DNA from 3 places in the Psychrobacillus sp. FSL K6-2365 genome. Region 3 is predicted to be linked to each of the others. Evidence: riboswitches for the same ligand, from Rfam matches in the RefSeq annotation. Region 3 holds a riboswitch; each other region holds the start of a gene.

Region 1 (4,296 bases), 740 kb from region 3:
CCAAGTTAGCGCAAATAGCCAACAGATTAATGCATCTGTTCAAGAAATTGCTTCCGTTTCAGAGGAATCTGCTGCTGGTGTAGAAGAGACAGCTGCGTCCGCTGAGGAATCGGTTGGTTCAATGGAAGAAGTGGTAGCAAGCTCCCAACATTTGGCGACAATTGCTATGAACCTTGCTGATGCAGTTTCTAAATTTAAAACAGCTAAAACAGCAGAATAAAAAGTGCCTGGTTCTAATGCAATTCTGAATTGTGTTAAACCAGGCATATTTATTTTTTATGAAAATAATTTAAAAGTTAAATTGTAAGGTAGTAACATAGTGGAATTGAAATCGTGTAAAATGGAGAAGATGTTGGTTATATAGATAGTTTATAGGAGGTTAATAAATGGAAAATAATGATATATTAATCAGATTAAGATATGCCCTAGATATTAAAAACAAAGACATGGTAGAGATTTTTAAACTAGGTGGCGTTGAACTTACAAAAGAAGATGTACTTAAAATTCTTACTAAATCAAAAGAAGATGATGATGTTGAAGTAGTGGAAGATGAAAATCATATGAAGTGTAACAACAAGATGTTGGAATCATTTTTGAATGGTTTAATCATACATAAAAGAGGTAAACAGGATCCAAAACAGGCACAATCTACTAATCCAGAGCCTGCAGAACAGCAGAAGGATCATGTGAATAATATACTCTTGAAGAAACTAAAAGTAGCTTTACAGTTAACAACGGAAGATATGCTGGAAGTATTAGATGATGGCGGAATTATTGTATCTAAAGGTGAACTAGGTGCTATTTTAAGAAAACCAGGGCATCGTAATTATAAGGAATGCGGGGATAATTTTGCACGCAAATTCCTTAAAGGATTAGCTGTAAAATACAGAAATTAATAAAGAAGAGCGAATTCTAAATTGAGTTCGCTCTTCCTCTTTTTCTATAGACAATTGAAAATGCTATATTTTCACGGTTTGTTGCAATGTGGATAATACTTCTTGTAAAGAATTCAGCTCTTCTTTATTCAAAGGAATCATAGGTAAGCGAACACCACCTACAGGAATTCCTTTTAAATTTAATGCCGATTTTACAGGAGTTGGATTTGGCGCTGCAAATAATGCTTTCATGATAGGTAAAAGACTGCGATGATCCTTAGCAGCTTCTCTTACATTGCCACTATTAAACTTTTCAATCATTGTTTGCATTTCGTTCCCAATAACATGTGATGCTACTGAAATAACTCCTGCTCCACCAATCGATATTACTGGGATTGTTAACCCGTCATCACCGCTATATAGTGAAAAATTTTCAGGTGTATTTTGAATAATTTCAGCCATTGTATCTAAATTCCCACTAGCTTCTTTAATAGCTACGATGTTCGGAATATCGGAAAGTCTTACAACGGTTTCTACTGACATATTGACAACACTCCGACCGGGAATATTATATAACATAATCGGTAAAGATGTAACTGCAGCAATTGCTTGGAAGTGTTGGTACAATCCTTCTTTTGATGGTTTGCTATAATAGGGAACAACAAGCATAATACCATCGACACCTGCATCAGCTGCTTGTCTTGTTAAATCGATGGATGCTTTTGTGTTATACGAGCCGGTGCCAGCAATTACCGGGACTCTACCATTCACAACTTCTACTGTAAATTTAAACAGTTTAACTTTTTCTTCCTCTGTTAACGTCGGAGACTCTCCGGTTGTACCAGATATGACTAAACCATCAGTTCCATTGGCAATTAAATAGTCTATTAAGTTTCGTGTAGCTGGAAAATCTATTTCCTCATTATGATCAAAAGGAGTCACCATAGCCGTTAATATTTGTCCAAAATTCATAACTTCTCCACATCCTCTAGTTATATTATTAAAAATTCAGGGAGAAGGGCGGTATCAATTATGCCTCCGCGTAATTGCGTAAAGATTTTAAATTACACTAGCGAAATTCAAAATCTATGACATCCGCCGGAGGCATAACTTGACGGTTGTTTAGTCAAGTTATGTAGACGCAAAAAAGCAACAACGAGGGCTCGTTGTTGCAATAGAAATAAAGTAATATTTCCGTGCGTAAGATAGCCCTCCATATAGTCTCCTATATGACAATTCAGTGTTTATTCAACAGCAGAACCAGCTTCAAGAAAAATGAGATTCTTTCAACTTCGGCAAATTCCCCTTTCCACAAATATCAAAGGATCTCATTATCCTCCAAATGTGTACTGATGGTCTTCGCGCCTCTATCCTTACTTCAAATGTATTTGAAATAAGAGAATATTTAATTATTAAAATAATACATGTTTTTTAATACTAATGCAACAGTTTACCTGTAAAATAAATATAAAGCTATTTAAGGTCAGTATAATTAATAAGTTTCATACGTTAAAACCATACTATTCAAGAGGTGAAAAGGATGTATAAATTATTGTCTCATAATGATTTAGATGGTGTCGGATGTGGCATTTTAGCAAAGCTTGCTTTTGGTGAGCAAGTGAAGGTGCGTTATAATTCGATTTCCTCCCTTAATCGAGAGATTGAATACTTTTTAGAAAATGATGAGCCAGATACATTTTTATTTGTAACTGATTTGACTCCAAACGAGGACAATGAAAAAAGGCTTAATGACTTTTATAATGCAAAAGGGAAGGTCCAACTGATTGATCATCACAAATCTGCCTTACACTTTAATGATTATGAGTGGGGATATATTCTAGTAGAAGATCACGAAGGCAAATTAACTTCAGCTACTTCATTGTTATATGAATATCTTGTAACAAATAAATTGTTGGAACCAACTGCAGCACTCACAGAATTTGTAGAATTAGTTAGACAGTATGATACATGGGAATGGGAGAAGAATGAGAACCACCAAGCTCACTCGCTTAACTCACTATTCTATTTAATATCGATGGAAGAATTCGAAGAAAAAATATTAGAGAGACTTCGTACAAGTGATCATTTTGATTTTGATGAATTTGAAAAGAAAATATTGAAAATGGAAGCGGACAAGATTGACCGTTATATTCGTCGCAAGAAAAGAGAAATTGTCCAAGCAACCATAGGGGAACATTTGGCAGGAATTGTGTATGCAGAAACTTACCATTCAGAGCTAGGCAATGAACTAGGAAAAGAATATCCACATCTCGACTATATAGCGATAGTAATTATGGGGGGGAAAAGAATTTCCCTTCGTACTATATATGATCATATTGATGTATCTGAAGTTGCTGGTCAGTTCGGCGGCGGAGGACATCAAAAAGCATCTGGATGTACCTTAACAGAAGAAGCTTATAAGTTATTTGTTTTGGACACTTTCCATCTGCTACCGATACTAGAAGATGCAAAAAGAAATCAATATAATTTGAAACAATCATCATTTGGTTCATTTTATATGAATAGAAAAAATGATACGTTCATTTTGTATTCTAAAAATAATCAGGATTGGATACTTGAAAAAAATAAAACCGAAATAGGACAAACCTTTACTAGTTTTGAAGAAGGAGAGCGATTCCTAAAAAGAAACTATGAGGCAGCTTTGGTAAGGGATGACTTGTTCGTTGATTACTTAATGAGTGAAGTGAAAAAAAGAGACAATTCATGATGAATTGTCAATTCTAAGGATTTTAATCTATTTACTTGCGTTCGTCTGTTAAATACTTGCTTTCAAGAAGTCGGTACTTGCGGAGTGTCCTTACTTACTTTCTTTCAATCTGGATTTACTTGCTCTTGAACTAGCTGTACTTGCGGAGTGGTAATTTAAACCAAAAATATCTACCTCTAATAAAACCGGAAAATTGAATATAAATAGAATGATAAGGTATCATTAATGCCGACAGACTAATTATAAAAAACATGAAACCGCAGAAATTTAGGGGGTAAATTAAATGGAAATTGGAATAACAACGTTTGTAGAAACAACACCAGATGTAAAAACAGGCAAAGTAATTAGCCATGCTGAGCGTATACGTGAGGTTGTTGAAGAAATTGTATTAGCGGATCAAGTTGGGTTAGATGTATTTGGTGTAGGGGAACATCACCGAAAGGATTATGCGGCTTCTGCTCCAGCTGTTCTTCTAGCTGCAGCTGCTTCACGGACGAAGCAAATAAGACTCACAAGTGCTGTAACAGTACTTTCTTCTGATGACCCAGTGCGAGTGTTTGAGGAATTTTCTACATTAGACGCTATTTCTAATGGTCGTGCTGAAATCATGGCTGGACGTGGTTCCTTTATCGAATCTTTCCCCCTTTTTGGCTATGACTTAAAAGACTATGATGAACTGTATGAAGAAAAGTT
Region 2 (4,296 bases), 1.5 Mb from region 3:
TCCTCCTTCGTTTAATCTATATTAGTATTACTTTTTGTTAACATAAGTTGCGGTGGTGGTTGTCCAATCATGCTATAGTTTTCTGGTCCATCTAGTTTTCTTTCTATATAACGTAATATTAATGTTACTGTAAAAGTCATGACGAAATATAAAATACATGCTATAAAGAACGGTTCAAAATACTTAAAGCTTATTCCTGCAACTGTTTTTGCTTGAAAATATAGTTCCGTAACACCAATCACATTTAATACCGATGTATCTTTAATATTAATGATAAATTGGTTGCCTGTTGCTGGCAGTATATTTCGGATGACTTGAGGTAAAACAACACCCCACATTGTTTGGAAGTGATTCATACCAATTGCTTGTGCTGCCTCGAATTGTCCCTTATCAATCGAAATGACACCACCACGTACAATTTCTGCCATATAAGCACCCGTGTTAATCGAAACGATAAATATTGCAGCCATTGTACGGTCCATATCTATTCCAAAAGCTAGTGCAGAGCCATAGAATATTACCATTGCTTGTACAATCATTGGTGTTCCTCTGAAAAACTCAATATAAACAGAAAGAATCAGATTAACTATTTTTAATACAATACGTTTTAGCTTTCTCTCAGGCGTAGGAATTGTACGAATAACTCCTGCCAGCAAACCAATAACTGCTCCAAAAATCGTACCAATTATGGAGATTAGTAGTGTCATTCCTGCTCCACGAAGGAACATCGGCCAGTTACTTGTAATCATCGAAATAATATATTCAATGCTCATACATTTCCCTCCTTCCATATAAAAACCGACTGCAAAAAGATGCAGCCGGTATCACATCATTTTTATTCAGCAGCTGGTTGATTATTAATCGCCTTATCCATAATTTCTTGACGTTCTTCTTCCGTTATTTCCGCTAAAATTTCATTAATTTTATCTGTTAAGTCACTACCTTTTTTCAAACCTACAGCGACTGCTGTATCTTCTTCCTTTGCTTTAAATCCTTCTGTGAACTCCACCATTGCAAAGTTCTCGTTTGCAGAAGATGCGCTAATTCCTTCTGGTCTTTCAGATACATATCCATCAATAACTCCAGACTCTAATGCCACACGCATTGCCGCGAAATTATCTGACGCTGGTTGTTTTTGCACATCTTTAATTTGATCGATAACACCATAATGTGATGTATTTAATTGACCTGTAATTTTAGCACCACTAAAATCTTGAATCGAAGTAGCCCCTTCAAAAGCACCGCCTTTTTTCACTACCATAACAAAGTTGGAGGTGTAGTAGTTTTCCGAGAAGTCGATTGTTTCTTTACGCTCTTTTGTAGGTGACATTCCCGCTATGATTGCATCAATTTTGTCTGATTGCAATGATGGTACAAGACCGTCCCATTCTGTTTTGACGATAACTAGTTCTTTTCCTAATCCGTTAGCAATTCGTTTAGCAATTTCCACATCATATCCACCAGCATATTCTGCATTACCATCAATCTTCACTCCACCATTAGAGTCATCTAGTTGTGTCCAGTTAAAAGGTGCATAACCAGCTTCTAAACCAACTGTAAATGTATCTACTGCTGCTTCTTTACTATTATCAGATGAAGACCCTGAAGTTTCAGTAGCATCTGTTCCACATGCTGCTAATAATAATAACAAGCTTGCGAATATCGTTATAAATACTAATCTCTTTTTCATTTTAATTACTCCCTTTTTATCAGTGTATGTTTGTTCCTATAAAAAAAGACAACTTGTACAAAAAAAGACCTGAGATGAACTCAGGTCGCAATATGTATAGTTGCCCAAATCCTCTACTTTTCCCAAATGAGATAGCACACCATTAAAAACCGGGATGTTTATAATGGACAGTCCTGCAATTATTAACTGCAGACCCAGCAAGTAATACCGAGAAATATTACTAACTTCGGCGACATTTCCTTCTCCATAGAATTATAGCTTCTCAAACTCCACTATGGACTGTTAAATATCGCGCCTCTACCTCACTATACTAAGTGAGGTCGTATTCAATTATGTTTCATAGTCTACATTAGACATACTTATCTGTCAACTGACTCTCGAAAAAACTATTTATACGTTGAGATTAATAGCTACATGATCAGATATACCAATTTTAGAGTAAAGATACTGCTAATGATTCTTCTATTTTGGATTGTGGGCTTACGTAATCTATTTGGTAAGTTAAATCGTCAATAGAGGGATAACCAATTTTTTGAAAGTAGAAGTAATTGTGGAAAATAAACTAAAAAATTATATTGTGATTTACATGAAAAAAGTAATCCATTTTTTGAGTTAGCCACTCGGGATGGATTACTTTTCACTTCTGTCATTTTCGTTAAAGAAAATCGTAGGTTCAGAGTGAAAATAAGCTTAACTTCCATTCTTAAAAAAGAGTTTTTTCTCTATCAATTTATATAATCAACAGGATATCAGTTTCATCCATGTTACATGTTACTTTCTTTTTTCTATGCTATTGTTAACAACATTTGCTATATTGTGAATGGTATTTTCTAGAGCGTCTATTTTATTTTCAAATCGATGCAATAAGTAAATAGTGACTACAATGGGAAATCCAAAGTTTCCAATTAGTTGTACAATGTTTCCCTCGCCAATCATGCGTTATCCCCCTTTCTTTAATTTTTACCATTCCTTAAGCGTTGATATACCTGTTGAGTAAACCCCTTCGAATTGTATTCTAATGAGCTGACTTGTCCGAAAAGAGGAAAATCATCCATCAGTCTATTCCAAAATCACCTTGGATTAAATTAATTGATATTTATCATATTATACTAAATATTTAGTATTTTTAGAATAACTATAAGTTGGGAAACACGCTCTACTATCTTAGATTATTAATACATATCTAATACTAATTTCTTAATTTAATGAAATTTTACTATATTTTAATAAAAATTGGATAAGTAAAAACCCTATATTCTACAACTTTCTACTACTTATTATGCTTTTCAACCAAGTATCAGTCGTTTCAAGTCGAACGATTGAAAAAGGATATTTTGTTTTTTTCAAGAATTAGTACATTACTAATTCATAAGGGGTGAAGAAAATGAGTAGTATAGGTCATATAATAAAATCGGAAAGATTAAACCAAAGTATGAAACAAACCACATTGGCCAAGGGAATCTGCTCTACATCCTACTTAAGCAAAATAGAAAATAATTTAACTATTCCAAGTGACGAAGTAATAACGTTTTTACTTAAAAAACTAAATATAGAAATAGATCAAGTATCCAGTGAAAAGGAAAATAAAGTTATTGCATCGTTATCTGAACTGTACAAAATGGGAGTATTAAAAAGGGACAAAAAATTTATAAGAGAATCCTTGCAAAAATACACTAATAAAAATCAATATTTTTTACAACTAAATAATTATTATAGTTATCACCTTTATCTATTTCGTCTCCTATTAATACTTGATGATAAGGAGGATAGCCTGCAATCTACCTATAACGTAATTGCAAAAATAAGAGATGGTATGGACGAGAAACAAAAGTTTATCATTAATCTAAACTTAGGACTTTATAGTTATTTGGATGGAAATTATCAAGAAGCATTAAGTCGATTAGAGATGTCTTTAAGATTTATAAATAATGGTAAAAATGAAGAATGGGAAATAGCTGATTTTTATAATGTCCTAAGTTTAACGTACTTTAAGTGCAATGAGTTTTTTAACGCAATCAATTTCGCTTCAAAATCATTACTTTATTATAAGGACAATCTTTTATTCGAAAGAGCAATTGATAATTACATCGTTATAGGAATTGCACATAAAAAAATGAGAAAGTATGAAGAAGCAGAAAAGAACTATAATTTAGCGATGAAACTGGCAAAAGATTATAAACTGATTAATTATGAGGAGGTGATTTATCAAAATCTAGGTTCATTATATGCAATCCAAGGGTGTCATGAAAAAGCAATTGAGTTTTATAAGCTTAGTTTAAGAATTAAAGAAGAAGATTGTAATGCTGAAGGGTATTTATTAACAATTCTATCCATTGTAAAAGAGTACTCCAAGCAGTCTGATCATGAACAGGTTCTCAAATGGTGTAAGAAAGGCTTAGATAAAATAGTGGGGGGAAAAAACTCTAACAAAGAAAATAGTTCCTATTATTTTCACTTACAAATTTATATAAATTACCACAATTTTAATAATGAACTTGAAAATTTATTAAAGGAAGCTATAAATTATTTCGAAAAGGAACAGGATGAACGTCATGTTCAAAAGTATTCGATTTTACTAGCAGATTACTTTTTTAAACATAATAAAT
Region 3 (4,296 bases):
TCATGTTTCAAAGCTAGCGTAGCGATGCGATGCAGAAACAGGCGGACGCTTTCCACGGGGGAGTGATGAGCTATCTCCCTCGCTAACGCGTCGTTGTGATAAAAATCAAACGGTAGTAATATAGCAATAAGTCTGTCCAAAGTCTGCTGAAAACGGTAGAAACAGGTTTTAAACTTTAAGAACCAAGCATCTTTTTGACTGTTTTTTTTGATTTTATTTGAGATAGTTTAATTTCAACAGTACTTTAAACTATAAATTATTGTACTGATTGATGCGTTAATGCAAGATCGAATTCGTCATGTAATGCATTAGCAGCTTCTATCATATGCTGCTGAGGTACGACAACTGACACTTTTATCTCAGATGTACTTACCATTTTCACAGGAATATTCTCTTTTCTTAATCGGTCAAACATTTGAGCAGCCACCCCTGGGTTTGAAACCATCCCTGAACCAACAATAGAAACCTTAGAAAGACCTACTTCAAAATCTGCGAAAGTAAAACCAAGCTCCTGTTTATGTGTTTCTAAAACTGTAATTGTTTCAGCCAAGGATTCCTTTTTAATTGAAAAAGAAACTGCGGGTTTCACTCCATCAACTATCGACTGGACAATTATATCCACGTTAATATGATTTGCAGCTAAAGTAGTAAAAATAGAAGCTAAAGAACCGTTAAATGGCACCTCGTATTCTATAGTTAATCGAACGATATCGGATTCAAAAGCTACCCCACGAACTACTAAATTATTTTCCACATCTACTTCCTCCTTCAAAATCGTTCCTTCTCCATCTTTATAACTTGGGCGAACTCTTAATGGAACCTTATAGTTTTTAGCGAATTCAACCGCACGTGGATGCAATACCCCTGCACCTAAATTAGCTAGTTCTAGCATTTCGTCATATTCAAGTTGTTCCAACCTTCGAGCATTCTCGATATAGCGCGGATCTGATGTATAAATACCATCAACATCCGTATAAATATCGCAAATTTCTGCTTTGATAGAAGCAGCAATAGCTACAGCAGTTGTATCAGATCCCCCTCTGCCAAGGGTTGTAATCTCTCCTTCTTCTGATATCCCCTGAAAACCTGCTACAATAACCACTTTATTTGAATCAAGTAAACTATCAATTTTAGCGGGATCCAGTTTCAGTATTTTTGCATTTCTATGTATATCATCTGTTATGAGACCGACTTGAGCACCGGTCAGAGAAATGGCATCTATCCCAATTGCATTTAACCTAATAGAAAGTAAAGCCATCGTAACTTGCTCCCCATTGGATAAGAGCATGTCCATTTCACGTTTTGATGGTGATTCTGCTAATTCAAAAGCAAGGTTTGATAATTCATCCGTTGTTTTACCCATTGCAGATACTACAACAACAATATCATGTCCTTTATCTTTCTCACGTTTCACTCGAGTAGCAACATTTTCAATTTTTCCAGTTGATTCAACTGAAGTACCGCCAAATTTCATTACAATTTTAGTCATGAACATCCGCTCCCTAATTAATCTGTAAGGATTAAAAAATGCTTTCCACATATTGTGAAAAGCATTGTCTCATACACGGTCCAAAAAATCTGCCCATGTGAGATAGCCCTCCAGAATATAAATTCTGACAATTCTACATCTATTAAATGCAGAACCAACAATAGAATAGGAAAAGCTAATCTATGTTTCGGCGAAAAACCCTTTCCACAGCCATTCTAGGAACTTTCCTTCCTCCTGCTGCGTACTGATGTCTAATCGCACCTCTATCTTCACTTAAAATACAGTGAAATATTCAATTACGCCTCGGTGTAAATGCCTCCAGACTTTGAATTGTGCTTACGCATTAACTCCTTCAAAATCTATGACATCCGCCAGAGGCTTAACTTGAATCAGCAATTTTTAACCACGTATTTGCGACGTTTTGTACTGAGTCAAGTTAAATTGTTTCAACCATAACACATGATTATTCAGAAGACAATATATTTTTCTGAAAATGATTAACCATGATCTCTGCTTGCTTACTAGGAAGACCCGCTTCCATAAACTCTTCTTTACTAGCAGCTTGTATTTTCTTTAAGGAACCAAAATGCTTTAATAATAACTTTTTCCGTTGAGGTCCGATTCCTTCTATACCATCGAGAGATGATGCAATAGTATGCTTCCCTCTTTGTTGCCTATGGAATGTTATAGCAAAACGATGGACTTCATCTTGAATACGTTGTAGCAAATAAAAACCTTCACTCGTCCGCTTCATCGGTATTAGTTCCAAAGGGTCTCCATAGATAAGCTGAGAAGTTTGATGCTTGCCATCCTTTGCAAGACCTGCAATTGGAATATCTAACCCCAATTCATCCTCTATAATTTCTCGTGCAGCTTCAATTTGTCCTTTTCCTCCATCAATAATGATTAAATCAGGCAGTGGCAAGTTTTCCTTAAGTACACGAGTATATCTTCTACGTACAACTTCGCGCATTGCTCCGTAATCATCATGCTTAGCTGCGGTTTTAGTTTTATACTTACGATAATCTTTTTTGCTGGCTCTACCATCAATAAAAACAACCATTGCAGATACCGCATCAGTCCCATGAATATGAGAGTTATCAAAAGCTTCAATTCGCATTGGAGGTGCAATATTCATCGAATCACCAAGCTGTTCTATCGCGCCTATCGTCCGTTCTTCTTGTCTTTCGATTAAATGAAATTTCTCCGTCAGTGCAATTTTAGCATTTTTTTCCGCCAATTCGACCAGATTTTTCTTCGTCCCTCTTTGTGGTACGAAAATCTTCATTTCTAACAGTTTTGAAGCCAAGTCAATATCCGTACTCAAAGGAACATAAATTTCTTTTGGTTTAATATGTTCTGATTTCGCATAAAATTGACCTAAAAATGTTATAAACTCCTCCTCTGGATCTCGGAAGATTGGAAATAAAGAAACATCTCTTTCAATAAGCTTCCCTTGTCTGATAAAGAATACTTGAACACACATCCACCCTTTATCCACATGGAAACCAAAAATATCTCTGCTTGTGAAATCATTCATCGTCATTTTTTGTTTTTCCATAACTTGTTCAATATGTGAAATCTGATCACGGTACTCTTTTGCTCTCTCAAATTCAAGCGCTTCTGCAGCTGAATTCATCTTCGTAACCAATTCTTTTTTCACTTGCGTATGCCCGCCATTCAGGAAACTAGTAATTTCATGAATGATTTTATCATAAGCACTTGCTTCAATTTTTTTCACACATGGAGCTAGACACTGACCCATATGATAGTAAAGACATACTCTATTCGGCATTTTTTGACATTTGCGAAGTGGATATAAACGATCCAGCAGTTTTTTCGTTTCATGTGCCGCATGAGAATTCGGATAAGGTCCAAAGTATTTCCCTTTATCTTTTTTAACTTGTCTTGTAATGATCAGTCTCGGATCTTTTTCAGCAGTAATTTTAATATATGGATACGTTTTATCATCTTTTAACATAATATTGTATTTAGGATCATGTTTTTTAATAAGATGGAGCTCGAGTATTAAAGCTTCCACCTCAGATGAAGTGACGATATATTCAAAGTCAACAATTTCTTGTACTAATCGAAGCGTTTTCCCGTCGTGAGCTCCTTTGAAATATGAGCGTACGCGATTTTTTAATATTTTTGCTTTTCCTACATAGATAATAGTTCCTTGTCGGTCTTTCATTAAGTAACATCCTGGCTCATCTGGTAGGATGGAACACTTTTGTTCGATCAAATCATTATTCATATTATCACCTGTTTAAAAAAACCGGGTACTATGTAGCACCCGGTTTTGAATTATGCGTTTTTTTCTACTAATTGTACTAATGCTTCTTTTGGTTGGAACCCAACAGCCTTGTCTACAGGTTGGCCATCTTTAAATAATACTAGTGTTGGGATAGACATAATACCGAATTGACTTGCAGTCGCTTGGTTTTCATCAACATCTACTTTTACGATTTTAACTTTATCGCTCATTTCAGCATCCATTTCTTCTAATACTGGAGCTATCATTTTACAAGGTCCGCACCATGTTGCCCAAAAATCTACTAATACTAAACCTTCTTCTATTTCTGTATTAAAAGTTTGATCTGTTCCGTGAACTATTGCCATATTAAAAATTCCTCCTTTGTCTACTATGTAATGATTATAACAGACAGAAATATCAACATCTACATATTAGCTTGAAACAAAACAACCGATAACAAAACCGTGCAATACGCCCGATCCTGTAAGAACATAAACATAGATATACCGTTGACGATTTCCGCTCCGGGCAGACGCTTTCCGTGGGTTGA

The links. A riboswitch is a leader RNA that binds a small molecule or an ion and turns the genes downstream of it on or off. The one in region 3 is predicted to bind lysine.
Region 1: it holds a riboswitch for lysine, as region 3 does, so the genes downstream of both, dapA (4-hydroxy-tetrahydrodipicolinate synthase) here and MKY29_RS13705 (aspartate kinase) in region 3, are expected to answer to the same signal.
Region 2: it holds a riboswitch for lysine, as region 3 does, so the genes downstream of both, MKY29_RS21575 (transporter substrate-binding domain-containing protein) here and MKY29_RS13705 (aspartate kinase) in region 3, are expected to answer to the same signal.

The regions. Positions count from the first base shown of each region.
Region 1 covers NZ_JBBOOO010000001.1:3,489,116-3,493,411, reverse strand. Annotated here, with positions in the region: gene MKY29_RS17630 (methyl-accepting chemotaxis protein) at 1-220, shown strand, start outside; gene MKY29_RS17625 (YehS family protein) at 387-896, shown strand; gene dapA (4-hydroxy-tetrahydrodipicolinate synthase) at 960-1,847, opposite strand; lysine riboswitch at 2,074-2,253, opposite strand; gene MKY29_RS17615 (DHH family phosphoesterase) at 2,416-3,603, shown strand; gene MKY29_RS17610 (LLM class flavin-dependent oxidoreductase) at 3,887-4,296, shown strand, end outside.
Region 2 covers NZ_JBBOOO010000001.1:4,252,753-4,257,048, forward strand. Annotated here, with positions in the region: gene MKY29_RS21570 (amino acid ABC transporter permease) at 12-773, opposite strand; gene MKY29_RS21575 (transporter substrate-binding domain-containing protein) at 836-1,690, opposite strand; lysine riboswitch at 1,815-1,998, opposite strand; gene MKY29_RS21580 (YvrJ family protein) at 2,462-2,626, opposite strand; gene MKY29_RS21585 (helix-turn-helix domain-containing protein) at 3,075-4,296, shown strand, end outside.
Region 3 covers NZ_JBBOOO010000001.1:2,744,933-2,749,228, forward strand. Annotated here, with positions in the region: gene MKY29_RS13705 (aspartate kinase) at 257-1,489, opposite strand; lysine riboswitch at 1,585-1,763, opposite strand; gene uvrC (excinuclease ABC subunit UvrC) at 1,953-3,746, opposite strand; gene trxA (thioredoxin) at 3,797-4,111, opposite strand.